3 regions of the Amycolatopsis sp. CB00013 genome follow, and region 1 is predicted to be linked to each of the others. Evidence: riboswitches for the same ligand, from Rfam matches in the RefSeq annotation. Region 1 holds a riboswitch; each other region holds the start of a gene.

What was found. A riboswitch is a leader RNA that binds a small molecule or an ion and turns the genes downstream of it on or off. The one in region 1 is predicted to bind S-adenosylmethionine.
Region 2: it holds a riboswitch for S-adenosylmethionine, as region 1 does, so the genes downstream of both, AMK34_RS10865 (methionine ABC transporter ATP-binding protein) here and thrC (threonine synthase) in region 1, are expected to answer to the same signal.
Region 3: it holds a riboswitch for S-adenosylmethionine, as region 1 does, so the genes downstream of both, AMK34_RS37675 (aminotransferase class V-fold PLP-dependent enzyme) here and thrC (threonine synthase) in region 1, are expected to answer to the same signal.

What each region holds. Positions count from the first base shown of each region.
Region 1 covers NZ_LIWC01000003.1:204,986-214,609, reverse strand. Annotated here, with positions in the region: gene AMK34_RS20630 (pyridoxamine 5'-phosphate oxidase) at 1-145, shown strand, start outside; gene lepA (translation elongation factor 4) at 196-2,037, opposite strand; gene AMK34_RS20620 (class I SAM-dependent methyltransferase) at 2,151-2,738, shown strand; gene AMK34_RS20615 (VOC family protein) at 2,735-3,109, opposite strand; gene AMK34_RS20610 (EamA family transporter) at 3,133-4,038, opposite strand; gene rpsT (30S ribosomal protein S20) at 4,371-4,631, shown strand; gene holA (DNA polymerase III subunit delta) at 4,684-5,667, opposite strand; SAM riboswitch class I at 5,803-5,936, shown strand; gene thrC (threonine synthase) at 5,950-7,215, shown strand; gene AMK34_RS20590 (ComEC/Rec2 family competence protein) at 7,248-9,624, opposite strand, start outside.
Region 2 covers NZ_LIWC01000002.1:194,888-204,511, forward strand. Annotated here, with positions in the region: gene AMK34_RS10845 (DivIVA domain-containing protein) at 1-314, shown strand, start outside; gene AMK34_RS10850 (fatty acyl-AMP ligase) at 375-2,066, opposite strand; gene AMK34_RS10855 (ABC-F family ATP-binding cassette domain-containing protein) at 2,118-3,890, opposite strand; gene AMK34_RS10860 (4-(cytidine 5'-diphospho)-2-C-methyl-D-erythritol kinase) at 3,958-4,923, opposite strand; gene AMK34_RS10865 (methionine ABC transporter ATP-binding protein) at 5,046-6,056, opposite strand; SAM riboswitch class I at 6,270-6,360, opposite strand; gene rsmA (16S rRNA (adenine(1518)-N(6)/adenine(1519)-N(6))-dimethyltransferase RsmA) at 6,583-7,419, opposite strand; gene AMK34_RS10875 (GNAT family N-acetyltransferase) at 7,460-8,026, shown strand; gene AMK34_RS10880 (DUF222 domain-containing protein) at 8,188-9,213, shown strand; gene AMK34_RS10885 (resuscitation-promoting factor) at 9,272-9,624, opposite strand, start outside.
Region 3 covers NZ_LIWC01000007.1:167,965-177,588, forward strand. Annotated here, with positions in the region: gene ileS (isoleucine--tRNA ligase) at 1-556, shown strand, start outside; gene AMK34_RS37655 (penicillin-binding transpeptidase domain-containing protein) at 771-2,372, shown strand; gene AMK34_RS37660 (ArsR/SmtB family transcription factor) at 2,416-3,099, shown strand; gene AMK34_RS37665 (potassium/proton antiporter) at 3,212-4,690, shown strand; gene AMK34_RS37670 (M23 family metallopeptidase) at 4,822-5,505, shown strand; SAM riboswitch class IV at 5,634-5,748, shown strand; gene AMK34_RS37675 (aminotransferase class V-fold PLP-dependent enzyme) at 5,781-7,124, shown strand; gene AMK34_RS37680 (hypothetical protein) at 7,144-7,731, shown strand; gene lspA (signal peptidase II) at 7,756-8,319, shown strand; gene AMK34_RS37690 (RluA family pseudouridine synthase) at 8,316-9,242, shown strand; gene AMK34_RS37695 (AsnC family protein) at 9,560-9,624, opposite strand, start outside.

The DNA of each region.
Region 1 (9,624 bases):
CGCCGGTCTCCCCAAGCTGCTGCGCGAGGTCTTCATCGCGGCGACGGGGACCCACGACGATTGGGACGAGTACGACCGTGTGATGGCCGCCGAACGCCGTGTCGCCGTCTTCGTCACCGCGAACCGGGTCTCCGGGAACCGTTGACACGAAAAGGCCGCCCGGACGGTGATCCGGGCGGCCTTCGCGAGTATCGGTTACTTCTTCTTGCTGCCGGCGTCCTCAGTGGACAGAGCCGCGACGAAGGCCTCCTGCGGGACCTCGACCCGGCCGACGGTCTTCATCCGCTTCTTGCCTTCCTTCTGCTTTTCCAGCAGCTTGCGCTTACGCGAGATGTCACCGCCGTAACACTTCGCGAGCACGTCCTTGCGGATCGCGCGGATGGTCTCGCGGGCGATGATCCGCGACCCGACGGCCGCCTGGATCGGCACCTCGAACTGCTGCCGCGGGATCAGCTCGCGCAGCCGCGTCGCCATCCGGTTTCCGTAGCCGTACGCGGCGTCCTTGTGCACGATCGCCGAGAAGGCGTCGACGGTCTCCCCCTGCAGCAGGATGTCGACCTTGACCAGATCCGCGACCTGGTCGCCGCCCTCCTCGTAGTCGAGCGACGCGTAGCCGCGCGTACGCGACTTCAGCGTGTCGAAGAAGTCGAAGATGATCTCCGCGAGCGGGATGTTGTACCGCAGCTCGACGCGGTCCTCGGAGAGGTAGTCCATCCCCAGCAGCGTGCCGCGTTTGGCCTGGCACAGCTCCATGATCGTGCCGACGAACTCCGACGGCGCCAGGATGCTCACCTTGGAAACCGGCTCGTGGACCTCGGAGATCTTCATCCCGGACGGCCAGTCCGAGGGGTTCGTCACCACGACCTCGCTCTTGTCCTCGAGCACGACGTTGTAGATGACGTTCGGCGCGGTCGAGATCAGGTCGAGGCCGAATTCGCGCTCGAGCCGGTCCCGCGTGATCTCCAGGTGCAGCAGGCCGAGGAAGCCGCAGCGGAACCCGAACCCGAGCGCCACAGAGGTCTCCGGCTCGTAGGCGAGCGCGGCGTCGTTGAGCTGAAGCTTGTCCAGTGCCTCGCGCAGTTCGGGGTAGTCCGAGCCGTCGACCGGGTAGAGGCCGGAGTAGACCATGGGCTTCGGCTCGCGGTAGCCCGCGAGCGGCTGCTCGGCGCCCTTGCGCTCGGAGGTGACGGTGTCGCCGACCTTCGACTGACGGACGTCCTTCACCCCGGTGATGAGGTATCCCACCTCGCCGACCCCGAGCCCCTTGCTCGCCTTGGGCTCCGGCGAGATGATCCCGACCTCGAGGAGTTCGTGGGTGGCGCCGGTGGACATCATCTTGATCCGCTCGCGCGGCGTGATCTTGCCGTCGACGACCCTGATGTAGGTCACGACGCCCCGGTAGGTGTCGTAGACCGAGTCGAAGATCATCGCGCGAGCGGGCGCGTCCGCGTCGCCCACCGGCGGTGGCACCTGTTTGACGCATTCGTCCAGTAGCTCGGTCACGCCCATGCCGGTCTTCGCCGACACGCGGAGCACGTCCGAAGGCTCGCAGCCGATGATGTGCGCCAGCTCGGCCGCGTACTTGTCCGGATCGGCCGACGGCAGGTCGATCTTGTTCAGCACCGGGATGATGTGCAGGTTCTTCTCGAGCGCCAGGTAGAGGTTCGCCAGCGTCTGCGCCTCGATCCCCTGCGCGGCGTCGACCAGCAGAATCGCCCCTTCACAGGCCTCCAAGGCCCGGGAGACCTCGTAGGTGAAGTCCACGTGGCCGGGGGTGTCGATCAGGTGCAGGACGTGGTCCTGGCCGTCGACCTTCCACGGCAGGCGCACGTTCTGCGCCTTGATGGTGATCCCGCGTTCCCGTTCGATGTCCATGCGGTCGAGGTACTGAGCGCGCATGGCCCGCTCCTCGACCACGCCGGTGAGCTGCAGCATGCGGTCGGCCAGGGTCGACTTGCCGTGGTCGATGTGCGCGATGATGCAGAAGTTCCGGATGAGCTCCGGGGGCGTGAAGGTCGTGTCGGCGAACGTCGTCAACGGGTTTCCTCGCGAAGGTCGGGGTGTGCCACCTCTATGGTCCCATGCCGCTCCGGGTGCGAGTGGGGGTCATCCCCGATGCGGCCCGTGATGAGCTGTGGTGCCCTCGAAGTATGAGTACTTCACTGTCCCAAATGCTCGACCGGACGTTCGGCCATCCCCGCGGACTGCTCGGCCGGTTCGGTGGGCGGGCGATGGCGCACGGCAATGCCGCCACCGAGCTTCGGGTCGTCGAGCTGGCGTCGATCGAGTCCGGCGAGACCGCCCTGGTCGTGGGCCCCGGCCCGGGAATCGGCCTGCAGGCCACGGCCGAACGCGCGGGCCGGGCGATCGGCGTCGACCCCTCGCAGGAGATGCTCGCCCGCTCTCGCCGCCGCTGCGGCGACAAGGTGGAGCTGCGACAGGGCACCGCGGACGCCACCGGTGTGCCCGACGGCAGCGTCGACGTGGTCCTGAGCGTCAACAACGTGCAGCTGTGGGACGACCGGGCGGCCGGGTTCGCCGAACTGTTCCGGGTGCTGCGCCCCGGCGGCAGGCTGCTGCTTTCGTCGCACGAGAAGTGGTTGCCGGTGTCCCGGCACGAGCTGGCCGACGAAGCGGCCGCCGCCGGCTTCGTCGACCTGCAGACCTGGACCTGGGACCCACCGGGCTTCGCCGCCTCCCTCGCCGCCCAGCTGCGCGCGATCAAGCCCCTCGCCTAGCGCGGATCAGTGCGCAGCGGGTGCTCGCGCGGTACTTCGACCAGCACGATCCTGGTGCCGTCCGGGTCGGCGATCCACGCCTCGTCCAGCCCCCAGGGCTCGCGCCGCGCGCCGCGAACCGGCTCCAAGCCCTTCTCCGCGAGTTCCTGGAGCGCCGCGGCCAGGTCCCGGACCTGGAGCCACAAGGCGACGTCAGGGGTCGGGCCGGTCTCTCCGGTACCGACGATCTCGATCGACCCGTTCCCGGCGAAGAAGACCGTCCCGCCGGGGAACTCCTTGTCGATGGCCAGGCCCAGGGTGTCCCGATAGAACGCCGTCGACACGTCGAGGTCCTTCGGGTGGATCAGCACCCTGCTGCTCAGCACGTCCATGGCTCAATCCCTACCGGATGGGTTCAGGCCATCGCAATCGCGGCGATACCCGCCAGCACCACCACCGACCCGGCCAGCCGGCGGACGGCGTTCGCCTCCCCCAGGACCAGCCAGGCGGCGACACCGCCCAAGACGATGCTCAGCTCTCTCGCGGGCGCGACGAGGCTCACTGGGGCGACTTGGAGGGCGTAGAGCACCAGGAGGTAGGCGACGGGTGAGAACACGCCGACGATGACGACCTCACGCCTGTGCTCGCGCCAGAGCCACGAGATCTCCTCGCGGTCCTTCAGCGCGTACGGCGCCATCAGCAGGCTCTGCACGATCGCGCCGGTTCCGAAGTACACGATCGGCGGGACACCGAGACCGGTGACCGAATGCGCGTCCCACAGCGTGTAGGCGGCGATCGTGAGACCGGTCAGCAGGCCGTAGAACAGGCCTTTGCGGCGAGCGACACGGTCGGCGGCGTCGGCGTGGGCCGGCGCCCGCCCGCTCCCGATCACCAGCACCCCGGCGACCACGAGGAAAGCGCCCACCAGGCCGAGGATTCCGGGCCGCTCGCCGAGCAGCAGGACGGCGGCGAGTACCGAGATCAGCGGCCCGGTACCGCGGGCGACGGGATAGACGACGGACAGATCGCCGACGGCGTATCCCCGTTGGAGGACGATGCCGTACGTGACGTGGAACACCGCGGTGACCACGGCGGCGAACAGCCAGGTCCACTGTGGACGTTGTGGTTCCACGGCCAGCGAGACCGCCATGACGGGGACGAGCAGGATCGCGGAAAGGCTGTAGTACGCCCAGACGAACCTGGCTCCGCCGCGGCGGATCCGCTTGGCGGCGAGGTTCCAGCCCGCGTGGATGACGGCGGCGATGACGACGAAGGACAGAGCGGTGGCGTTCACAGCGGACCTTTCACGTTTTCCGCGCATGCGGAAAACCCGGTCCTCCAGGCTTTTGTCCCGTCAGATGAACGGCGGTGCTTCCGGCTCCGCCGATGGTACCGCTCGGACCGGTCCCGTCTGCCCTGATTGTGTGTTTCGCTGAACGGGCAGGCGGCGGAACCCTAGGCACTACGATCTTCACCGTACCGCAAGCAGCCCGCCCGAGGCTGGCGCGAGCCGCGCCGGGACGGCTGTTAAGCTTGCCCTTCACCGTCGTGTGGCATTCCGTCATGGAGGAAACCCGCGCCGCTCTCACGAGCACGCAGGGCCGGTCACAGCGCGGCGGTGAAACCACCGAGAGATTCAAGAGGAGCGCCCCCGTGGCCAACATCAAGTCGCAGATCAAGCGCATCACCACCAACGAGAAGGCGCGTCAGCGCAACCAGGCGATCCGGTCCTCGGTGAAGACCGCGATCCGCAAGTTCCGCGAGGCCGCCGACGCCGGTGACAAGGCCAAGGCCCTGGAGCTGCAGAAGGACGCGGCCAAGAAGCTGGACAAGGCCGTGACCAAGGGCGTCATCCACGCCAACCAGGCCGCCAACAAGAAGTCCGCGCTCGCGAAGCGCGCGAACTCTCTCTGATCGGCTTTCGAAGGGCCCCGGCGACTCACGTCGCCGGGGCCCTTCGCCGTTCTCAGCGGCTTGTGCCGTGGGCGTCGACGACCTCCAGGACAGCCCGCTCCAAGGCGTACTCCGGATTGGCCGCGACCCCCTTGACCTCGGCGTTGAGCCTGGCGACCACCCTCATCGCGGTGGCCAGACCGTCCTGCCCCCAGCCGCGGGCCTGCCCTTGGGCCTTGCGCACCTTCCACGGCGGCATCCCCAGCTCGCCCGCCATCTGATTCGGGTTCCCGCGACCGGCGCCGGACACCCGCGCGATCGTGCGGACGGCGTCGGCGAGCGCGTCCGCGACCAGCACGTGCGGTACGCCCAGCTGCATCGCCCAGCGCAGCGACTCCAGCGCCGCCGCCTTGTCACCGGCGACGGCCTTCTCGGCGACGGCGAAACCGTTCACGTCCGCGCGGCCACGGTGGTAGCGCCGGACGGCCTGCTCGTCGACCGCCCCGCCGGCATCCGCGACGAGCTGGGTCGCCGCCGACGACAGCTCACGCAGATCCGAGCCGACGGCGTCGATCAACGCCAGCACGGCCGCACCGTCGATCTTCCCGCCGACCCGGCGGACCTCGTTACGGACAAAGGATTCCCGCTCGGCGGCCTTGGTCAGCTTCGGGCACTCGACGACCTCCGCGCCCGCCTTCTTCAAGGCGGCTGGAAGCCCTTTCGCGGCCTTGCTCCGGCCGCCTCCGCTGTGCACGACGACGAGCACGATGCCGTCGGCGGGCGCCTTGACGTAGGCCATCACCCCGTCGGCGAGCTCCTGCGAGATGTCGTGCGCGGATTCGAGGACGATCACCCTGCCCTCGGCGAACAGCGAGGGGCTGACCATTTCCGCGAGCGCCGGGACTGTGAGGTCCGACACCCGAATCCGGGTGAGATCCGCCGTCGGATCGGCCGCTTTGGCCGCGTCCGAAGCACTGCGGACCGCACGTTCGATCAGCAGCTCTTCCTCACCGAGAACCAGGACCAGCGGCGATGGGGCGGAAGCTTGCGTCGTCACGGTGACGATCCTGCCACTCCTCCTCTCGTGTGCTTTGTCCGGTGATGTGTTCCGGGCACGGTGGCCCCACCTGAGGCTCATGTCGTACGGTGTTGGCGAGGCGACGCGATGACACGCGTGCCGACAATCGAATACCGCTCATCCAGAGGGGCAGAGGGAACGGCCCGATGAAGCCCCGGCAACCGGCGTCAGCCTGTCATCCCGCGATCGCGGGATAGCTGACGAACACGGTGCCAATTCCGGCCCGCCACCGGCGGGGCAGATGAGGAAAGGAACCTCGCGATGACCGCAACCCTCGGCACGACCTCCACCACCAAGACCCCGGATCTCGGACCGGCCGTAGAACTGGTGTCGAAGGAAGAGGGACACCGGCAGCCGCTCGCCCCCGAATTCGTTTCCGCCGAGGACTTCTCGCCGCTCGAGGTCGCCTACGACTTCGGCCGCGTGCGCCGCGAGGACATCGAAGCCGGGCCGAAGAACATCTGGCGCTACAAGAAGCTCCTTCCCGTTCCGTCGAACGTCGAAGAGATCCCCAACACCGAACCCGGCGCCACCCGGCTCATCCAGGCCGACAGGCTCGCGAAAGCCTTGGGCGTCAAGAAGGTCTGGGTCAAGGACGACACCGGGAACCCCACCCACTCGTTCAAGGACCGCGTGGTCGCCGTCGCGCTGGCCGCCGCCCGCGAATTCGGGTTCGACGTGCTGGCCTGTCCGTCGACCGGCAACCTGGCCAACGCCGTCGCCGCCGCGGCGGCCCGCGCGGGCTGGCGGTCGGTCGTCCTGATCCCGAAGACCCTCGAACGCGCCAAGATCCTCACCACCGCCGTGTACGACGGCGACCTGATCGCGGTCGACGGCAACTACGACGACGTGAACCGGCTCGCCACCCAGCTCGCCGCCGAGCAGGAGAGCTGGGCGTTCGTCAACGTGAACGTCCGGCCCTACTACTCGGAAGGCTCCAAGACGCTGGCCTTCGAGGTCGCCGAACAGCTCGGCTGGCGGCTTCCCTCCCAGATCGTGGTGCCGATCGCCTCCGGTTCCCAGCTCACCAAGGTGGACAAGGGTTTCCGCGAGTTCGGTCAGCTCGGCCTCGTCGACGAGACGCCGTACAAGGTGTTCGGCGCGCAGGCCACTGGCTGCTCCCCCGTCTCGGCGGCCTTCCGCGCCGGGCACGACGTCGTCCAGCCGGTCAAGCCGGACACGATCGCCCGGTCGCTGGCGATCGGGAACCCCGCCGACGGTCCCTACGTCCTCGACGTGGTCAACCGCACCGGCGGCGCGATCGAAGACGTCACCGACGAAGAGGTCGTCGAGGGCATCCGGCTGCTCGCCCGCACCGAGGGCATCTTCACCGAGACCGCGGGCGGCGTGACCGTCGCGACGGCCAAGAAGCTCATCGAGACCGGCAAGCTCAACCCGGACGAGGAGATCGTCCTGCTGATCACCGGCGACGGCCTCAAGACCCTCGACGCCGTCGAGGACAAGATCGGCCCGAAGGCCACCGTCAGCGCCTCGGCCGACGCGGTCCGCGAGGCTCTGGGTATCTAAAGCTCGGGCATCTCAGTTCCCGCCGGCCCGCCTCAGGAACGAGGCGGGCCGCGGGGCTCACCCCGGCGTACCAGGGCGAGGCCTCGCCCGTCCGCGACCACCGCGGTGTCGCCGTCCGTGTCCGTCCTGGCGACCGACGCGCCGACGGCCACCAGGCTGTCCAAAGTGGACTTGTTCGGATGACCGTAGGTGTTTCCGGCACCGACGCTCACCAACGCGGCCCGCGGTGCGACGGCGTTGAGGAAGTCCGGTGCCGTGTAACGACTTCCGTGATGCGGGACCTTCAGGATCTCGGCACGCAGATCGGCACCCTCGGCCATCAGGTCGGACTGCGCGGCGAGTTCGATGTCGCCTGTCAGCAACAACCGGCCCGCCGGGGTCCCGGCGCGCAGGACGACCGAACCGTTGTTGATCACCGTGCCGTCCTGTTCACGAACCGAGCGCCGGGTGACATAGCGCGGCCCCAGTACGTCGATTGACAACGCCTGCCATTCCAGCCGTTGTCCGATCTCCAGCTCCAGCAAGGGAATCCCGCGGCGCGCCGTCTCGTCCGCGACCTGCTGCCACGCCCAGGCCGGAGCCCGTCCCGGGCCGACGGCGACCGCTCCGACCGACCGGCCCTCGAAGACGGATCCGAGACCGCCGATGTGGTCGGCGTGCAGATGACTCAGCACGATCAGCGGCACGCGGTCCACGCCGAGCCTGCTCAGGCATTCGTCCACCGGTCCCGGTTCCGGCCCGGTGTCGACCAGGACCGCCCTGCCCTGCTCACCTGTGGCGAGGACGACGGCATCGCCCTGTCCGACGTCACAGGCGACGGCGTTCCACGCCGGCGGTGGCCACGCCGGTGCCAGCACCCGCACCGGTACGAAGACGACCAGCCCGGTGGCCAACGCGATCGCCAGCAGGATCCGGCCGTGCCGCAACCGGATGACGACGAGCAGCACGGCGAGCAGTCCGGCCGCCAAAAGCCCGCCCCACCAGCCATCCGGCCAGTCCACCACGGCTCCTGGTGCCCGGGCGCCGTGGCGGGCCACGGTGATGAGCCAGCTCGCCTCGGGTTCGGTCAACCGGACCAGCAGCCGACCCGCCGACGGCCACCACGGTCCGACGGCGGTGGCGAGCACGCCGAACACGGTGGCCGGGGCGACCACCGGTGCGGCGAGCACGTTGGTCAGCACCGAGACGAGACTGACCGATCCCGCCATGCCCGCGATGACCGGCGCCGTCATCACGAACGCGGCCAGCGGGATGGCCAGGCCCTCGGCGTAGCCGGCCGGAACACCGCGTCCGACCAGCCACTCCGCCCATTTCGGTGCCAGCAGTACGAGCCCGGCCGTGGCGAGCACCGAAAGCGCGAACCCGAAGTCGGCGGCCATCGCCGGATCGGCCACCACGAGCCCGGCCACCGCGAACGCCAGCGCGGGCAGCGCCGAACCCCGGCGCCCCAGTGCCAGCGCCAGCAGCCCGACCGCCCCCATCACCCCGGCGCGGAGCACGCTGGGCGCGGGCCCGGCGAGGACCACGAACCCGGCCAGCCCCACCGCGGCCGCGGTGGCGGAAGTCCGCGGCCCGACCCGGAGCACTCTCAGCAGCAGGAGGATCGAGCCGCAGACGATCGCCACGTTCCCACCGCTCACGGCCATCAGGTGGGACATGCCGGAGTCGGTGAACTCGTGTTCCACCCTCGGGGAGAGCGTGCTCGTGTCCCCCACGACCAGTCCGGGCACGAGACCGGCCTCTTCCTCCGGGAGGACGGTGCAAAGCTCCCGGAGCCCGGTGCGCAGCGATTCCGCGGCTCGCTGCCACCAGGGCGCCGGTCCGGCGTCCGACGGCGGGCCTCGCACCGAGAGGACCGCGACCGTCAGTTCGGCCCCCTTCGCCGGCGCGAGCCGCCCAGAGGCGGTGACCTGCTGCCCGGGCAGCAGGTCCTTCCACCCCTCGGCGGGAGCGAGCAGGAGGATCCGGCCGGCCGAATCCACCGCCCGCTCACCCGTCACCGCGGCGTCCACCGTCGCGGCGACGACCACCAGGCGGGTGCCCGCCCGGCGATCGGCGTATCCGGCACCGCGGACCGGACGTGGCCGCTCGGTGACCACCACCCTCGTGGTGGCGTCGCTCCCCCGTGCGGCGGCGGCACGGAGGTCGTCGTGCTCGGCGGCCCGGATCCGCAGCGCCACCGGGCCGGCGGTGAGCACGCCGAGGACCGCCAGGGCACCCAGGCCCGCCACCCACCGGGACGCCGTCCGGCGGGCACGGACACCGGCGATGATCGCGAGCACCACGGCGGCCGCACCGCAGAGCATCGTGATCCACCAGCCGGCGAGAAGTCCGGAAAGAGTGCCGAGCCAGGCCGTCGCCGCGGCCGGTAACAGCCGCAGGTCCTGACCTCGCCACGACGCGGTGTCC
Region 2 (9,624 bases), on a different contig from region 1:
TCGAGGCCAGAACCCGGCAGTTCGACAGGGCGCCGATCGGTGCGCGTGGCTACCACGAACCCGCGGTCGACGCCTTCCTCGAACGGGTCGCGGCGACTCTCGACGGCGACGACGACCTGTCGGTCTCGGACGTCCACAACGTGGCGTTCGCCAAAGCGCCGCTCTCGAAACGAGGCTACGACCCGGCAGCTGTCGACGCGTTCCTGCGAGACGTCGAGGGGACGCTGGCCGGGTTGTCCCAGTCCTCCGGCTACTACATAGCGCCTGCCCTGGAGCACACCCATAACCGCAAGCCACTGTGGCGACGCCGCTGACCAACGGGAGGTGCCGCGAAAGGGCCGGGCCGCGATACTCGCGGGCCCGGCCCTTTCGTCTCAGCTGGTCGCCGCGTTCTTGGCGATCTTGTCCGCGAACTGGACGGCGGTCGCGGCCCGTTTCACCTTGCCCGAAGGCGTCTTCGGCAAGCTCCCCGCAGGGAGCACCACAACGGCGAAGGGCCGCATGTCGACGGCGCCGCGCACCTTGGCCGCGACCTCCTTCGCCAGCGCCTTCTCCGTCTCCGGGTCCCCGGCGAGTTTCGATTCGACGACGACCGCGAACCGTTCACGTCGGCTGCCGGCGTCGAGCCGCACGGCCACGGCGTTCCCCGCGCGCACCCCTTCGACCGAAGTCGCCGCCCGTTCGATGTCGGTCGGATACAGGTTCCGGCCGCCCATGATGATGACGTCCTTGCGACGGCCGCAGATCACGATCATGCCGTCGACCAGGTAACCGAGGTCGCCGGTGAGCAGCCAGCCGTCCTCGTCCTGCGTCGCGAGCGGACCTTCCATGGTCAGGTACCCCGGCGTCACGGCCTCGCCGCGCAGACGGATCTCCCCGACCTCGCGTTCCCCGAGCACGGTTCCCTTGTCGTCGACGATCTCGGCCTCGAGCCCGTCGAGCGGCGGCCCGAGCACGGCGAAGGACCGGACCTCCTCGGTCCCGCGCCGCGAGTCGCCCTCGGGGACCGGCACCGCGCGGTTGTCCGTCTCGAGCGCGTCGGCTTCGACGACGTCCAGTGTCAAGCCGGTGAACAACGGCGCGAACGAAACCGCGAGAGTCGCCTCCGCCATGCCGTACGCCGGGAAGACGCATTCGGCGGGCATTTTGAAGCGCGCCCCGGCATCGACGAACGTCTGCACGGCCGTTTCGTCGATCGGCTCGGCGCCGTTCAACGCGATCCGAAGCTTCGAGAGGTCGTACTCGTTGTCATCCTCGACGCGGGCCATCCGCCTGCCCACGATCGCGTACGCGAAGTTCGGCGCGGCCGTAGTCGTGCCGTTGTACTTGCTGATCAGCCGAGGCCAGATCAACGGTCCCGACAGGAACTCGAGCGGCGTGATCTTGACGAGCTCGACTCCGAACGTCATCGGGACCGTCAGGAAGCCGACCATCCCCATGTCGTGGAAGGTGGGCAGCCACGAGACCATCACGTCGACGTCGAAATCGAACTCGGCCCGATCGACCATCGCCTTGACGTTCGAATAGAGGTTTCCGTAGGTGATCTGAACGGCCTTCGGGTCGGCCGTCGACCCGCTGGTCAGCTGCAGGAGCGCCGTGTCCGATTCGGCCGTCGGCACGGGCTCCGCCAACGGTTCCGCTTCGAGCAGCTCGGTGATGACCTGGAAGGCGATGCCGTGCTCGGTGAGCACCGGCCCCAGCTGGTCGAACGGCTCGCCGAGCAGAACCAGGCCGGAACCGATCATCCGCAGCACGCGAACGGTGTCCTCGGCCCATTCCGCGAGGTCGGTGCGCTGCGTCGGCTGGTGCAGCATCGTCACGCTGCCTCCGGCGAGCCAAACCGCCTGTACCGTCGGCGCGATCAGCGACGGCGCCGCCGCCAGGACCGCGACCGCTTTACCGGGCTCCAGCCCGGCCGCCACCAGACCCCCGGCGACCCGTTTGGCCTGCTCGTGGATCTCGGCCCATGTCCGCCGAACCGGCTCCTTGGGCTCCCCGGTGACCATTCCCCGCTGCTGACCTCGCCCCGCCGCGGTGGCGACGAGCGTGTCCACGAACCGACTCATGCGCGTCACACTACTGTCCGCGCTGGAAGACCCGCGCGCCGTCGTGTGAACTCATTCGATCGCTTCGGAGGTCTCAAGCCACTGAGCTTCGACCTCCTCTTTCTCCGTTTCGACAGCCTTCAGTTCGGTGTTCAGCTCGATGAGCTTCGTAGGATCGGTCGCCGCGGCGAGCAGCGCCGCATGCAACTTCTCTTCCTTCGCGTGCAGCTGGTCGAGCTTGCGTTCGAGACGGGACAGCTCCTTCTGCGCCGCACGCTGCTCCGCGGCACTCTTCTTGGGCGCGGAGGCCTGAGCGTTGCCCGCCTTCCGGTCACTGCCCGCCTTTTCGAGGCTCTTGGCGCGCCGGTCCAGGTACTCCTCGATCCCGCCCGGCAAATGGGTCACCTGCCCATCCCCGAACAGGGCCACGATCGTGTCGCAGACGCGTTCCACCAGGTACCGGTCGTGCGAGACGACGACGAGGCTGCCCGGCCAGGAATCCAGCAGGTCTTCGAGCTGCTGCAAGGTGTCGATGTCGAGATCGTTCGTCGGCTCGTCGAGCAACAACACGTTGGGCTCGGCCATCAGAAGCCGGCACAACTGCAGGCGGCGCCGTTCGCCACCGGAAAGGTCTTCGACCGGCGTCCACTGCCTCGCCGCGGGGAACCCCAACTTCTCGGCGAGCTGCGAAGCGGTGAGCTCCTGCTTGCCGAACACGACCCGGCCGGACACCTCTTCGATCGCCTGCAGCACGCGCAGATCACCTGGCAGGTCGTCGAGCTCCTGCCGCAGGTGGGCGAGGCTGACCGTCTTGCCCTGGATGCGTCGCCCCGTCTCGGGCTCCTTGTCGCCGCCGAGCAGCTTGAGGAGCGTCGTCTTGCCCGACCCGTTGACGCCGACCAGACCGACCCGATCGCCGGGCCCGATCCGCCAGGTGACGTGATCGAGCAGGGTGCGGTCGCCGACGGTCAACGTGGCGTCCTCGATCTCCAGCACGGTCTTGCCCAGCCGCCGACGCGCGAACGCCTGCAGCTCGACCGAATCACGCGGCTCCGGCACATCGGAGATCAGCGCCTCAGCCGCCTCTACGCGGTAACGCGGCTTCGAGGTCCTGGCCTGCGGGCCGCGACGCAGCCACGCGAGCTCCTTACGCGCCAGGTTCTGCCGCTTCTCCTCGGCGGTCGCCGCCAGCCTCGCCCGTTCGGCCCGCGCGAAGATCCAGTCCGCGTACCCGCCTTCGTACTGCTCGACGCGGCCGTTGGTGACCTCCCAGGTCAGGCTCGCGACCGTGTCGAGGAACCACCGATCGTGCGTGACGACCACGACCGCGATCTTGCGGTTCAGCAGGTGATCCGCGAGCCAGCGCACGCCTTCGACGTCCAAGTGGTTGGTCGGCTCGTCGAGGACCACGAGGTCCAGTTCGCCGGTGAGAGCGGCCGCCAGCGCCACCCGTCGGCGTTCGCCACCGGACAGGTTCGCGGTTTCCTTCTCGACGCCTAGAGCGGTGATCCCCAGACCATCCATAATGGACCGGACACGCGCGTCAGCGGCCCACTCGTGCTCCGCGCCGTAGCGTTCCAGCACGACATCGCCGACAGTGCTGCCGGCAGGAAGCTCGGTCCGCTGAGTGACCACGGCCATCCGCAAGCCACGGACCTGACTGACCCGTCCTGTATCCGGCTCGCTGATCCCCGCGAGAACCTCCAGCAGCGTCGTCTTCCCGCCCCCGTTGAGACCGACGACACCGATACGCTGCCCCTCCGCCACACCGAGCGAAACACCGTCGAGCAGCGGGCGCACCCCGAAGGACTTGCTCACCGACTCCAGGTTGACCAAGTTGGCCATGCCTCAGCCGATCCTTTCCGAAAAGCTTGCACCACAACGAATTAGTCGATGTCCTTTTCGGACACCCTCACGCGTGCACCCGCGGCGGTGACGGCCGCGGCGCGTCGTCGCCGCCGACCAGCCGCGCTCCGGGCACCGGACCGTGCGCGACGCGTACCGTGCGGCAGACACCCGCGCCGGACAGCTCCGCGGCGACCTCGACGGCCGACTGGGCATCCGCGCACAGAAAGGCACACGTCGGTCCGGAGCCGGAGACGGTGCCGGCGAGCGCGCCCGCGTTGACCCCCGCCCGCAACGTACGACGCAGCCCCGGCCGCAACGAGACGGCGGCCGCCTGAAGGTCATTACCCAGAAGCAGCGCCAGCTGCCGCGGGTCACCGGACGCCAGCGCCTCGACGACCGGGGTGTGCGAACCGATCCGCGGCGGGCTGCCCTCTTCACGCAACTTGTCCAGCTCGCCGAACACCCTCGGCGTCGAAAGACCACGCTGGTCGAAGGCCAGGACCCAATGGAAGGTGTGCCGCGACAAGACCGGCACCAGCTGCTCACCTCGGCCGGTGCCCAACGCGGTCCCGCCGTAGAGCGCGAACGGGACATCGCTGCCGAGCTTCGCGGCGATACCCGCCAGTTCGTCTCGGGAGATGTCGAGCTTCCAAAGCGACGCGAGCCCCACCAGGGTCGCGGCCGCGTCGGCGCTGCCACCGGCCATCCCGCCCGCCACCGGGATGCCTTTGCGCAGTACGACCCTGACCTTGGACTCGCCGTCCGCCTTGCCGACGTGTGCCGCCAGCGCCTGCGCCGCCTTCCAGGCGAGGTTGTTCGCCCCTGTCGGTACGGAGCCTTCGCCTTCGCCGTAGACCTCGACACCGGGATCCTCGGTGACCGCGACGGTCACCTCGTCGGTCAAAGAAAGCGCCTGGAACACGGTCACCAGCTCGTGGTAACCGTCCGGGCGTACGTCACCGACCGACAGGTGCAGGTTGACCTTGGCGGGAACCCTGACGGTTACTGGGGGCGGTACGACGGCGAGCACCCGTCAAGCCTACGTGGCCGTTCCACTTGCGCTGTCACCAGGAGAAAAGAGAACAGGACGAGTCGGACACGAACGGGCCGCCCGGGACGGATTTCGTCCTGGGCGGCCCGTTCGTGGAGGAATCAGGCAGCGACACCCTGCGGTCCGCGGACCGGGTGGGTCACGTGGCCGCCGCGTTCGGCGATCCAGGCGAGCGCGGCGTCCGCACGCTCACCACGGACACCGAGACGGAACCGGCCCACCGGCGTGTCGCCGATCCGGGTCAGGCCACCACCGATGGTGGCGAGTTCGACGTCGAAGCGACCTGCGGCCTCCGGGAGCAACGCACCGACCGAGGCGAAGCCGACCAGCACGACGTCCACCGCGCGGTCGTACTTCGAGGCCTGCGCACGCCCGGTCTCGATCGCGGGAAGCAGCGCCTGCGCGGTACGGCTGTTCGGGTCGGAGACCAGGTCGAGCACGGTCCCGCGTTCGATGATCGCCCCGGCTTCCAGAACCGCGACGTCGTCGCAGACACGGCGAACCACGCCGGCGTCGGGAGTGGTGAGCAGCACGGTGACTCCGAGCTCGGCACGGGCCCGATCGAGCACGGTGAGGACCGCGCCGGACTCCTCGGCCTGCACGCCGGCGGTCGGGTCGTCGGCCAAGAGCACGGACGGCCCGGCGGCCAGCGCCTTGGCGATGGCCACTCGGCGCAGCTGCCCTTCGGACAGGTCGCCCGGCCGCTGCCCCGCCCGGGGGGTGAGCCCGACCAGGTCGAGCAGGTTGCCGACCCGGTTGCGCCGCTGCGGCCCGTCGAGACCGAGCTGTTCGAGCGGCGAAGCGATGTTGCCGGCGATGGTGCGCTCGGCGAGCAATTCCGGTTTGGTGCTCACGACGCCGACCTGCCGCCGGATCTCGCGCAGACGGCGTCCGTCGAGAGTCCCGGTGTTGAGGCCGTCGAGGCGGACGACGCCACGGTCGGGACGCTCCTGAAGACCGATGCAACGAGCGAGGGTCGACTTGCCGGAGCCGGCCGGGCCGACGACTCCGAACAGCGAGCCCGCTTGGATGTCCACGCTCACGTCGCGCAGCGCAACGACGGGATTTCCGTTGAGGGGAAAGGATTTGGACAGGTTTTCGACAGTGATCACGAGAGGCTCCATGCGAATGGGGCGCTGCTTCTTTCGAGCGCGCCGACCGTCACCGAGTGACCGTCCGGAAACGGACGGTTTTCAGAGGTAAGGGAGAAGGACTCAGGCAGTAACGGTGGAGCGTCGACACGCACTTACCGTGCGGCGACCTTCATCGACGACACGTCGCCTGGTCAGCAGGAGCGGGTGGGTGACCCTGTTCATTAGGCACAGCCTCCATCGGTCCTGGCTGTAGCACCTGCCCTGTGGAGGGTGGTTGCTGCGACTTCGGCGAGCCAGGTCTCTCAGTCGCTCGGGATGGCTCACTGAGTAAAACCGATCCCACTGGATGAAAGCAAGCGCGTAGGCGCAGATCACACGTCTGGTCGCGTCCATCATACAGGATCTGCTGTCCATATAATGGAACGCAGGCAGGTGACTTCGGCTTGCGTCAGGCGCGCTACCTGCTAAGACAATGCAGGCGCATACAAATCGAGAGAAGTCCGGCGGACGTTCACGCGGTGCCGGTCACATCCGAGACAGGCGGTCAACCGGCGGCCGCGGCGATCCGCGCGAACTGGTGGACATCCAGCTGTTCACCGCGGGTCTTGGGGTCGATTCCCGCCTTCTCGAGCAGCTCCCCCGCGCGCTCGGCGGAGCCGGCCCATGACGCCAACGCGGCACGCAAAGTCTTCCGCCGCTGGGAGAAGGCGGCGTCGACCACCGCGAACAATCGCTCCCGGTCCACGGACGACACCACCTCGCCCCGTTCGAAAGCGACCAGTGCGGAGTCCACGTTCGGAACGGGCCAGAACACCGCGCGAGGCACCGCGGCGACCTTGCGCGCCTTTCCGTACCAAGCGAGCTTGACGCTGGGGACGCCATAAGTCCGGCTCCCCGGGCCGGCCGCCATCCGGTCCGCGACCTCGGTCTGGACCATCACGAGACCGCTGGTCAGCGACGGCAGTTCGGCAAGCAGATGAAGTACGACCGGAACCGCGACGTTGTACGGCAGGTTCGCGACGAGCGCCGTCGGACGCGCGGGCAGGTCGTCGGCCGTGATCCGCAACGCGTCCGCGCCGACGACCGTCAGTCGGTCGGCCCCGCCTCGTTCGGCCGCGGTATCCGGCAACCGCCCCGCCAGCACGGGATCGATTTCGACCGCGACGACCTCGGCGCCGGTCGCGAGCAGTCCGAGGGTCAACGAGCCGAGGCCCGGCCCGACCTCCAGCACCACGTCGCCTTCGCCGACCCCCGAGAGGTCGACGATGCGTCGCACCGTATTGGGATCGTGCACGAAGTTCTGGCCGAGCTTCTTGGTCGGACGTACGTCCAGCTCGGCCGCCAGCGCCCTGATCTCCGCAGGACCGAGCAGTTCAGTCACCCGACGATCGTAACCAGCCCCGGTGGGCCACGATTGGCCGGTGGACGACGTCGTACTCGAAGGCGAGAAAGTCCGGCTGCGCGACTGGAGGCCCGGCGACCTCCGACCGCTTCGCGACCTACTCGATCCCACGCGGCCCTGGCATGAAACGAACGGGCCCTATTTCGGCACCCCGACCGCGGCGGCGGCCGACTCGACGGCACGCGAACTCACCACGCCCAAGACCGAGCCCGTCGATCCTCGCACCAGCCTCGCCGTATGCGATCTGAAGGACGGCAGGTTGATCGGCAGGGTCAGCTGGTACTGGGAAAGCAGGCAGACCGACTGGCGGCGGATGGGGTTGGCGATCTACGACGAGCGGTACTGGGGCGGCGGGTACGGCACCGAGGCCTTGCGCCTGTGGACGACCTATTTGTTCGCTCGCACCGACACGCTCCGCCTGGACTTCGCCACGTTCTCGGGGAACCCGGGGATGATCGCCGTCGGGCGGCGGCTGGGGTTCGTGGAGGAAGGCCGGTTCCGGCGCGCTCGACGCTGGGCCGGAGGCGTGCATGACGCCGTCGTCTATGGGGTGCTCCGCGAGGAGTGGGACCGGATGACCGGCTGACCGCGGAGCTGTGATCCCGCCCCCACCATCCGTATGGCGTTTTCGAACCGACACGTATCCCACTCCCGTGTGATCGGCGCAGGTCAGCGCAGGCGGAGCGTAATGATCATCCACCCGATCGATACCGTGCATTCGTTCGAATCTGCCTCGACAATCGAGGGATGACCAGCAAAAACAATCCCAAGGCCTTCCCGCTCAACCTGCCGGAAGGTGACGCCGAACTGCTCCTCGACGAGTTGCAGACACGGCTACGCGAAGGGCGACGTCTGTTCGCCGAAGTCGGCCAGATCCTGGCCGAGATCGAGTCACGTGGGGTCCGAGACCTTTACGGATACAACTCGATCGCCGCCTTCTACGAGCATGTGGCTCGAGTGCCTCGAGCAGAGGCTCAGAGAGTGGCCGGCAGAGCGCTCGCGCTCAATTCGAGACGGGCGCGCGACGGCACGACGATCGATCCCGTCGCGCCGTTGACCGGTGAGTCGGCCAGCACCGGCGCGTTGGCCGAGGCCGGCATCGACCGGATCGTCACCGTCATGAAGAGGCTGCCGGACCACCTCGACGCGGACGAGCGGCTTGAGGCCGAAAAGGGCCTGGTCGAACTCGCGGGCGTCGCAAGACCGCGCGACGTCACGATGGCGGGCACCGACCTGCTCGCGCGACATGATCCGGATGGGAAGCCCAAAGACGATCCCGAGCCGAAACGTCAGCGAAGCGAATTCTGGTTGCGCCAGAAACGGACCGGCCGCTGGGACATGCGCGGAAACCTCGACCCCGAGACGGGCGCCCGCCTGAACGCGCTCCTGGTGCCGCGTGCGTATCCGGCTCCCGGCGAAGTAGCCGACGACCGTGCGCCCGCGGAGAGACGCGGCGACGCGTTCGCGGAGATCGTCGATCTCGCGGAGGCCGGCCCGGACATACCCGCGCCCCGGCAGACCGCGGAGCGGGTCACTGAGGAGCCTCAGCCCGCACAGCCCAGCGAGGAACCCGCGAGCCGCCCTAAGCCCGCTCAGATGCCGCCACAGGGCCGCCAGAGCCCCCACCGCGGCAGCGGCGAGGGCGTTCAAGAGCCCGCCGCGGCTGAACGATCCCGGAATGTCGCTCACCTGCGTCCCCCTCGATGGTGGGCACGACTGTCGAGACCGAGATCCGGGAACGCGGCGCAATCTCATAAGCCTTTAACGGCCTGAAGGCCACCTTGCGGGCGAACCCACACGGTGACCTTCAGGAAAGGAGGATGATCTGGCGTCAGGCCTTTTTGCCGCAGTGCGGCCAAGCGCCGTAGCCACCACGCGCGTCGCGAACCTTCTCGGCGACGGCGATCTGCTGGGCCTTGCTGGCCTGGTGCGGGTACGCGGCGTACTGCTCGCCACCGTAGGCGTCCCAGGTGCTCTTGTTGAACTGCAGGCCACCGTAGTAGCCGTTGCCGGTGTTGGCGGCCCAGTTGCCGGTCGACTCGCACTGCGCGATGCGGTCCCAGGCTCCGGCGTCTCCGATGACCGGATCGGCGGGCTTCTTGGTTCCGACCTTGACGATCTTGGGCTTGGCCTCGGTGATGACCTCTTCCGAGACCTTCTCGCGGCCGACCTCTTTGCCGTTGC
Region 3 (9,624 bases), on a different contig from region 1:
CGAGGTCAACGTCAAATCCGTCGAGCTGACCACGGACGTCGCCGCGCACGGCGGTTTCGAGGTCGCGGTGAACGCCCGTGCCGCCGGACCGCGGCTGGGCAAGGACGTCCAGACGGTGATCAAGGCCGTCAAGGCCGGTGAGTGGACGACGTCCGAGAGCGGCGCCGTCGTGGCGGCCGGGATCGAGCTCGTCGAAGGCGAGTACGACCGCCGTCTGGTCGCCAAGGGCGGCGGCGCGGCCGCGGAACTGCCGGGCGGGGCCGGACTGGTGCTGCTCGACACCGAGGTGACCGACGAGCTGGCGGCCGAGGGCCTGGCCCGCGACCTGGTGCGGGTCGTGCAGCAGGCCCGCCGTGACGCCGGGCTCGACGTCGCCGACCGCATCGCGCTGACGGTGGACGCGCCGGAGGACGTGGTCACGGCCGCGAAGACGCACGAGGAGTTCATCGCTTCGGAGACGCTGGCGACTTCGGTGGCGTACGGCGCCGTCGCCGACGGCTCGGCCGGGACGGTCGGTGAGGGCACGAAGGTGACCGTGGCGGTCACCAAGGCCTGACCCTCGCGAGCGCTATGAAAGGTCCTTTCCTTGCAAAATTTGCGAGGAAAGGACCTTTCATTGCATTCCGGGGCGGGGTCTCGATCACCGGGATCACGAAACGGATTCGGAACCGTCGCTTTCTCGCCGTCGCCCCGCCTTGCGCGGGGGAAATCGGCAGGCTGGCGCCCGGGGGCGCGCGAGGGTGCGCGCCGTATGGGGGGAGAGCGAATCCATGAGTCCTGCCCGGAAAAGAGGGATCCTGATCGGCGCCGCGCTGGCGGTGGTCGCCATCGTGGTGGCCGCGGTGGTGCTGCTGGTCAGGGAGGATCGGGCGCCGGCGGCCTCCGGCGGTGGCCAGGGGGATTCCACCGAGAGCGCGCAGGAGAGCCCGGCGCAGGTCGCCGGCCGGTTCCTGCGGTTGTTCGACATGGGCGACCTGAACACCGCCCCGGTCGATGATCCGGCGGCGGCCACGACGGCCCTGTCCGGGACGCGCGCGGCGCTCAACGGGGCGTCGGTCAGGACGTCCCTCGGCGAGGTCCCGACGACGCCGGGCAACGCGACCACGACGTCGGCCACGTTCCACGTCGCGTGGACGTTCGCGGGCAACAGCGTCTGGAAGTACGAGGGCAAGCTCGAACTGGTGCGCAACGCCGGGAAATGGGTGGTCCGCTGGGCGATGTCGGTGATCCATCCGAAGCTCGAAGCCGGGCAGAGGCTTTCCGTCGCCCCCGTTTCGGCCAAGCCGGTCGTGGCCGACCGCGACGGCAAGGCGCTTGTCGGCGGTGACGCGACGGGGGTCGCGCCGATCCTGCAGGGAGCGTTGTCCAAGGTCGCCTCCGGGGAGAGCAGCGGCGCCGGAGCGACCGTCACCGTGTCGCGCGTCGACGTCTCCGGCAAACCGGTCGAGACGCTCTTCGGGCAGGCCGCCGAGACCGATAAGCCGCTGGTTTCGACCTTGAGCGTGGCGTCCCAGAACGCCGCTCAGAAGGCCGTCGACGGCTTCGGGGGACCGGCGATCATCGTCGCGATGAAGACCTCGGGCGAACTCCTGGCGGTCGCGCAGAACGGCGCCGCCGGGAACCAGCCGAAGGCGCTCAACGGCCTGTACTCGCCGGGTTCGGCCTTCAAGATCGCCACGGCGACCGCGGCGCTGCAGCAGGGTGGCGTCTCCGCCGACTCCCAGGTGGCGTGCCCGGGCAGTGAGCAGATCGGGACCCGCACGCTCAAGAACGACAACGGGTTCGACCTGGGGACCGTCTCGTTGAAGACGGCGTTCGCCGCGTCGTGCAACACGACCTTCGGACGGCTCGCCGGGCAGTTGCCCGCGGACGGCCTCGCGAAGGCGGCGACGCAGCTCGGCCTCAACGCCGACTTCGAAATCCCGGGCCTGTCGACGGAGGCCGGGAAGGTGGAGCCGTCGGGCAGCGGTGACGAGCAGGTCGAGGCCGGGATCGGCCAGGGCAGGGTGCAGGTCAGCCCGCTGGGCGCGGCGCTCATGGCCGCGACGGTCGCGACGGGAAAGCCGGTCGTGCCGAAGCTGTGGCAGGGGCTGGAGACCAAGGTCAACGCCGGGTACCAGGCTCCGCCTGCCGGGGTGCTGAACCAGGTCCGCGCGATGATGCGCGAGGTCTGCACGACGGGGACCGCGAAAGCGTTGAAGGGCAGCGGAGCCGTCTTCGGCAAGACGGGTACGGCGCAGTTCGGCTCGGGCGCCGACGCCAACGGCTGGTTCGTCGGCTATCGCGGTGACGTCGCCTTCGCCGTCATGCTCGAAGGGTCCAACGACTCCAAGCCCGCGGTCCAGCTGGCGGCGAAGTTCCTGGCGGGCTGACGCTTCGGCCGCCGCCGAACCGTGCGTCTTCTACGGTGAAGGCATGGAAACGATCGCACTGGCCGAGGTCGCGGCCGTGCTCGCCGATCCGAGCCGCGCGTCGATGTGTCTCGCGCTGCTCGACGGGCGCGCCTGGACGGTGACCGAGCTGGCGGGTGCGGCCGAGGTGGCCGCGTCGACGGCGAGCGAGCACGTGACGAAGCTGACCGATGCCGGTTTCGTCGTGCGGGTCAAGCAGGGGAGGCACAGTTACGTCCGGATAGCCGACCCCCGGGTGGCCGAGCTGATCGAGCATTTGGCCCAGCACGCCGAACACCGGCCGGTGAAGGGACTGCGGTCTTCCGTGCGGGTGAAGCGGCTCGAATTCGCCAGGACCTGCTACGACCACCTCGCCGGGACGGTCGGTGTCGCGCTGCGGGACGGGATGCTCGCCACCGGGCTGATCGACGACGCCGGCGGTTTGACGCTGACCGGGCGCGGGCGCGAGGTGCTCGACACGCTGGGGGTGGAGATCGACGGCGGCCGCCGCCCGATGCTGCGCGACTGTCTGGATTGGACAGTGCGCCGTGATCATTTGGCGGGCCGGGTCGCCGCGGCGTTACTGTCTCACGGAGTGAGCGCCGGCTGGTTGTCCCGTGAGGGCAACCGCGCGGTGAAAGTCCTTCCCGCGGCGGAAGAACCGTTCGCGGAACTCGGTGTCGACCTGGTGGCCCTGCGCAGTCCGTAGTGGACAGTCTGTAACACAGGTTATCCGGACGCTTTTCGACCGGTACACGAACGTGTGACGATCACCGCCTCACTATTCTGGAGCCCTCACGGCGACCGGAACGGGAGGCGACATGGAGCAGCTCCCGCTCATCCTCGGCACCGGTGGTGCGGTGCTCCTCGTCGCCGTCATCGCCGTCCGGGTGTCGATCCGCGTCGGCCTTCCCTCGCTGCTGCTGTACCTGGGGATGGGTGTCCTGCTCGGCGAAGCCGGGTTCGGCATCCAGTACGACAACCCCGAGCTCACCCAGTCGCTCGGCCTCGCCGCGCTGGTGATGATCCTGTCCGAAGGTGGCCTCACCACCCGGTGGACGGCCGTGAAACCCTCGCTGGGCATCGGAATCGCACTGTCCACAGTGGCCGTCGCGGTGAGTATCGCGGTCACCGGCGCGGCTTTGCACTGGTTGCTGGGCCTGGACTGGCGGATGGCGTTGCTGTGGGGCGCGGTCCTCGCTTCGACCGACGCCGCCGCGGTCTTCTCCGTGCTGAGATCGGCGGGCATCGGGAAGCGGCTCGTGGGCGCGCTGGAGATCGAGTCCGGGATCAACGACGCCCCGGCCTACATCGCGGTCGTCGTCCTCGCCGAGGGTGCGACCGTCGACTGGTCGCTCCCGCTGCTGGTGGTCTACGAACTCGCCGCCGGGTTGGTGATCGGCCTGGCCTTCGGCTGGGGCGGGGCGTTCGCGCTGCGCCGGGCGGCGCTGCCCGCCACCGGTCTGTACCCGCTGGCCACCGTCGCGGTGTGCGTCGTGGCGTACTCGAGCGGGCAGCTCGCCCACGCGTCGGGCCTGCTCGCCACTTACGTCGCGGCCCTGGTGCTGGGGAATTCGAAGCTGCCGCACCGGTCGGACACGCTTTCCTTCGCCGAAGGGCTCGGCTGGCTCGCGCAGATCGGCCTGTTCGTGCTTCTCGGCCTGTTCGCCTCGCCGGGCAGGATCTTCGAGAGCCTGGTCCAGGGCCTGGTCGCGGGAGCGGTCGTGTTGCTGCTGGCGCGCCCGTTGTCGGTGCTCCTGTCGGCGCTGCCGTTCAAGATCCCCTGGCGAGAACAGGTGTTCCTGTCGTGGGCCGGGTTGCGCGGTGCGGTCCCGATCGTGCTCGCGCTGATCCCGCTGTCGTCCGGGGTGCCCGGCGCGCAGGAGCTGGTCGACGCGGTGTTCGTGCTGGTCATCGTGCTGACGCTGCTCCAAGGGGCGACGTTGACCCCGCTCGCGCGAGCGCTCGGGCTGGCCCAGCACGCCGAAGCGCACGAGATCGACGTCGACTCCGCGCCGCTCGACGAGATGGGCGCGGAACTCCTGCAGGTCCGGATCAACACCGGGTCGAAGATGCACGGCGTCTACCTGGCCGAGCTGCGCCTGCCGGTGGGGGCGACGATCAGCCTCCTCGTCCGCGACGGCACCGGCTTCACGCCGAACAAGAACACGCGGCTTCAGGAACGCGACCAGTTACTCGTCGTGACCACCTCCGAAGCCCGTGACGCGGCCGAACGACGCCTGCGGGCCGTCGACCGCGCGGGCCGTCTGGCCAGGTGGAAGGGCGAATCCGGCCAGTAGGTCACGAACCGGCACCAGCTGTTCGTCGGTTGATCTCAGAAAATTCTTCCCTTCTGTACTCCTTTTGGATTACTTTCCCCGCAATCGACTCCATCGAATGGGTGAGTGTCACGGGGTAAGGAGTACGCAAGGTGACGAAACTTCCTGCGCGGTTCGCCGGTCTGGGGGCCTCGGTGGCACTCGTCGGGGTGGTTCTCGCCGCCCCGACGGCCACGGCGGCCGGTGCCTTTCCCGCGTTCGGGCTGCCCTTCGAGACGGGCCAATCGGTCTACTCGGCGGGGATCCACTCGGACAACGGGAACTCCGGCGTGAAGAACGCCATCGACTTCAGCCCCGGCGACAGGACCGTTCGCGCCCCGCTGGCGGGCACTGTCCGGATCCAGCACTGCTCCGGCGGCGACTGGGTGACCGTCGACCACGACGGCGGCTGGCGCACCGGGTACTACCACATGGAGAACATTTCGGTCACCGACGGACAGAAGGTCGTCCCCGGCGACGCCCTCGGCCGGACCGGCAACGCGCTGCCCTGCGGTGGCAGCAGCACCGGCGCCCACGTGCACTTCACCTTGTGGACCCTGCCCACGGCCGCCGCGCAGGGTGGCGACTCGCGCGACTTCGGGGTCGGCGCCGGCAACTGGAACGGCAAGTCCTACGACGAGGTCTCGACCACGGTCGCCGAGGCCTACGGCGAGGCGGTCGACGGCAAGACCTTCGGCGGCTGGCAGTTCACCGCGGGCACCGATCAGTACTCGGGTACCGCGACCGAGGTCTCCTCCCGCGCGACCATCGGACTGCCCGGCCGTTTCCGGGTCTGACCTGCCGTTGCCCGGCGCGGCGCGGCGCCGGGCAACGGCTCTTCCCGCTTGCGGAGTACGTGAGCGGCGTCTCAAGATGCGGACGAGGGCTGGCTCGATCGCCCGCCCATCCGCTAACTTCGTCCGTAGGTCACGAGTGTCAGCGTCAAGCCCCGGCTAGCTGACCGGCAACCCTCCTTCCGCGGTGGGGTGCCCCGGGTGAGGACCTGGCTCGTCGCGTGGTGCGACGGGCAAGCGCGGGATCCTCGTCGGGTCCCCTGGCCCGGAGGATGATGATGACTCTCGCTCTCGAACGCACCGGCACCCCTGCTGAAACCGTTGCCACGCAAGAAATCCCGACGGTCGCGGGTGCCGGTCTGCGGGTTCCGCTGGTCACCGGCGGCGACATCGGTTATGCCAACCTCGATCACGCGGCGAGCGCCCCCTGCCTGGACAAGGTGCGGGCCGCGGTCGACGAGTTCCTGCCCTGGTACGCCAGCGTGCACCGCGGGGCCGGGTTCGCCTCGCAGGTCTCCACCAAGCTCTACGAGCGCACCCGCGGAATCCTGCGAAACTTCGTCGACGCTCGATCGACCGACACCGTCGTGTTCACCCGCAACACCACCGATTCCTTCAACCTTCTCGCCCGCAGCCTGCCGAAGCACACGTCGGTCGTCGTGTTCGACACCGAGCACCACGCCGCGCTGCTGCCGTGGAAGGGGCCGAACGTTCGCCGGATCGAGACGCCGCGCACCCGCCTCGCCGCGGTGTCCGCTGTGGACGAAGCGCTCGCGGACTGCCCGCAGGGGCCGCGGCTGGTCGTGCTCACCGGCGCGTCCAACGTGACCGGGGAACTGTTGCCGGTCAAGGAGATCGCGGCCGTCGCGCGGCGGCACGGCGCCCGGATCGCGCTCGACGCGGCGCAGCTCGCGCCGCACCGGAAGATCTCGGTGCGCGAACTGGACGTCGACTACGTCGCGCTGTCGGGCCACAAGCTGTACGCGCCTTTCGGTGCCGGCGCGCTGATCGGCCGCGCCGATTGGCTGCGCGCGGCCCAGCCGTACCTCGCCGGCGGCGGAGCGACGAAGCTCGTCAGCCGTGACTCCGTGGTCTGGAATTCCGGACCTGAGCGGCACGAAGCCGGTTCCCCCAACACTGTCGGCGTCTACGCGCTCGGTGTCGCCTGCGAGACGCTGGCCGCGAACTGGGACGGCGTCGTCGCCCACGAAGAGGAACTGCTGGCGCGGCTGCGTCGCGGTCTCGCCGCCATCCCCGGCTTCGCCGAACTGCGGCTGTTCGACGCGCCGGTCGACCGCGTCGGCACGCTCAGCTTCGTCGTCGACGGCTTCGACCCTGGCTGGCTCGCCGCGGTCCTTTCCGCGGAGTACGGCATCGGCGTGCGGGACGGCGCGTTCTGCGCGCACGTGGCGACCAAACGGCTGATCGCCGTCGCCGGTTCGACGGGCCAGCAGGCCGTGCGCGTGAGCCTCGGCCTGGGCAGCACCACCGAACACGTGGACCGGATCGTCCTGGCGTTGCGCCAGATCGTCGCCCGTGGCGCCCGCTGGCAGTACGAGAAGCCGGAAGGCCGCTGGGTGCCGGAAAACGATCCGCGCGAACTGCCCCCGTTCTGCGCCTGACCCACTACCCTCACCCCGCATGGGGAACGAGCGACCGCGTTACTGGTTTCCGCTGGCGCTGCTGGGATTCGCCCAGCTGGCCGTGGTGGCCCTGTCCGTCGGCACGCGCCGGTCCGAAGGGTGGTTCGCCTACGTGCCCAACGGGGACGGCGGCATGTTCGGCTCCGTCCAGAACGCGGGGACGCCCCTGACCGCGGTTTCGTCCGGGGCCATCGGCAGGATGGACAACTGGCTGTTCGCCGTGTTCGCGGTCTACCTCGGCACGGTGCTGTTCTACGCCCTTCGGACGAAGACCATGCCGTGGTGGAAGGTCGCCGCGATCGCGGTCGGCGGACTGGTCGCCATCGCGCTGGCCGACCTGGTCGGCCACTGGGAATTCGATCTCGACGGCGACACCCGGAGCGCGATCCTGCTGACGATCGGCCTGGTGCTGCTGGCCTGGCTGGAACGCAGCGTGCTGGTGCTCGTCGTGGCGGCGGCGTTCGTGGTCTGCGCGGTCGTGCCGCCGCAAGGACAGCTCGCGCTGGTGCTGTCGTCGCTGGTCGCGCTCGCCGGGGCGTTCGCGGCCCTGCTGAGCAGGCCGAAGGCGGCCGCCGAGGAGGCCTGAACCCGCTCAGTGGACAATGGGGGAGTGAGTACAGAGCCCGAAACCGCGCCACCATCGCCGCCGCTGCCCAAGAAGCGCGTCGCCGTGGTGTTCGTCGTCGCCGCGGTGCTGTGGGGGATCGACCTCCTCACCAAGCAGATCGCCGTGTCCACGCTCGAGGGCAAGCAGCCGGTCGAGTTCCTCGGCGGGCTCGTGTACTTCCAGCTGGTGCGCAACCCCGGTGCCGCCTTCTCGATGGCGACCGGGCTGACCTGGGTGCTCGCGCTGGTCGCGATCGCCGTCGTGATCGCCATCGTCTGGCTGTCGCGGCGGCTGCGCTCGGTCGGCTGGGCGATCGGCCTCGGCCTGGTGCTGGCCGGAGCGCTCGGCAACCTGACCGACCGCATCTTCCGTGCCCCCGGCCCGCTGCAGGGGCACGTGGTCGACATGATCTCCGCCTTCGCGCCGAACGGGCAGGGCTGGGCGATCTTCAACGTCGCCGACTCCGCGATCTGCGTCGGCGGCGTGCTCATCGTGATCCTTTCCTTGCTGGGCAAGGACTACGACGGAACATCCACAAAGGACAAGAAGAAGGCGGCGACCGAATGAGCGCGCGCATGCTGCCCGTCCCCGACGGGCTCGACGGAATGCGCGTCGACGCGGGGCTGGCGAAGCTGCTGGGACTTTCCCGCACCGTCGTGGCGGAACTGGCCGAATCCGGCGAGATCCACCTCGACGGCAAGCCCGCCGGGAAGTCGGACCGGCTGACCGCCGGCGGACTGCTCGAAGTGACCCTGCCCGACCCGGCTTCGGCCGTCGAGGTCGTCGCGGAACCCGTCGAGGGCATGAAGATCCTGCACGACGATGACGACATCGTGGTGATCTCGAAGCCGGTCGGCGTCGCCGTACACCCGAGCCCCGGCTGGACCGGGCCGACCGTCGTCGGCGGGCTCGCCGCCGCCGGGCTGCGGATCGCGACCTCCGGCGCGGCCGAACGCCAGGGTGTCGTGCACCGGCTGGACGCCGGGACCACCGGCGTGATGGTCGTCGCGAAGAGCGAGCACGCGTACACCGTGCTGAAGCGGGCGTTCAAGGAACGCACCGTCGACAAGGGCTACCACGCCATCGTGCAGGGCCACCCGGACCCGACGCGCGGCACCATCGACGCGCCGATCGACCGGCACCCCCGGCACGACTACAAGTTCGCCGTCGTCCAGGGCGGGCGGCCCAGCGTCACGCACTACGAGGTCGTCGAGGCCTTCCGTGCCGCGTCACTGGCCCAGATCAAGCTGGAGACCGGCCGCACGCACCAGATCCGCGTGCACTTCTCGGCGCTCAAGCATCCGTGCGTCGGCGACCTGACCTACGGCGCCGACCCCGTGCTGGCGCGCAAGCTCGGGCTTTCGCGGCAGTGGCTGCACGCGAAGACGCTCGGCTTCGCGCACCCGGCCGACGGGCGCTGGGTCGAGTTCGAGTCGGAGTACCCGGACGACCTGGCGAACGCGCTGCGGATCCTGCAGGACGAGAACTAGCCCCTTTCCGCATTTAGTCCTCTGAATGCGGGCGGGTACGTGAAGGACCCCTTCATTGCGTCTAGCGCAGTGAAGGGGTCCTTCACGTACTTGTGAGGCGACAGAATCGGTGCCGGATGTCATGAAAGGGCCGTTCAGGACGAAATGTGTCCTGAACGGCCCTTTCATGACATCCGGGCAGCTGCGAAGGCCGAGTCCGCTTGTCCGTGAAGGCCTCCTTGAGGGACCCAGAGTCCCTCAAGGGGGCCTTCACTGCCGTTGCCTCGCCGTGACCTGAAGAGCCGCATTTAGTCCTCTGAATGCGGAAAGGGGGCGCGCTAGTCCTCGATCGACCAGGTCAGCGTGCGCTCGTCGGGTTCCGGCCGCGGCGACCAGCGCACGG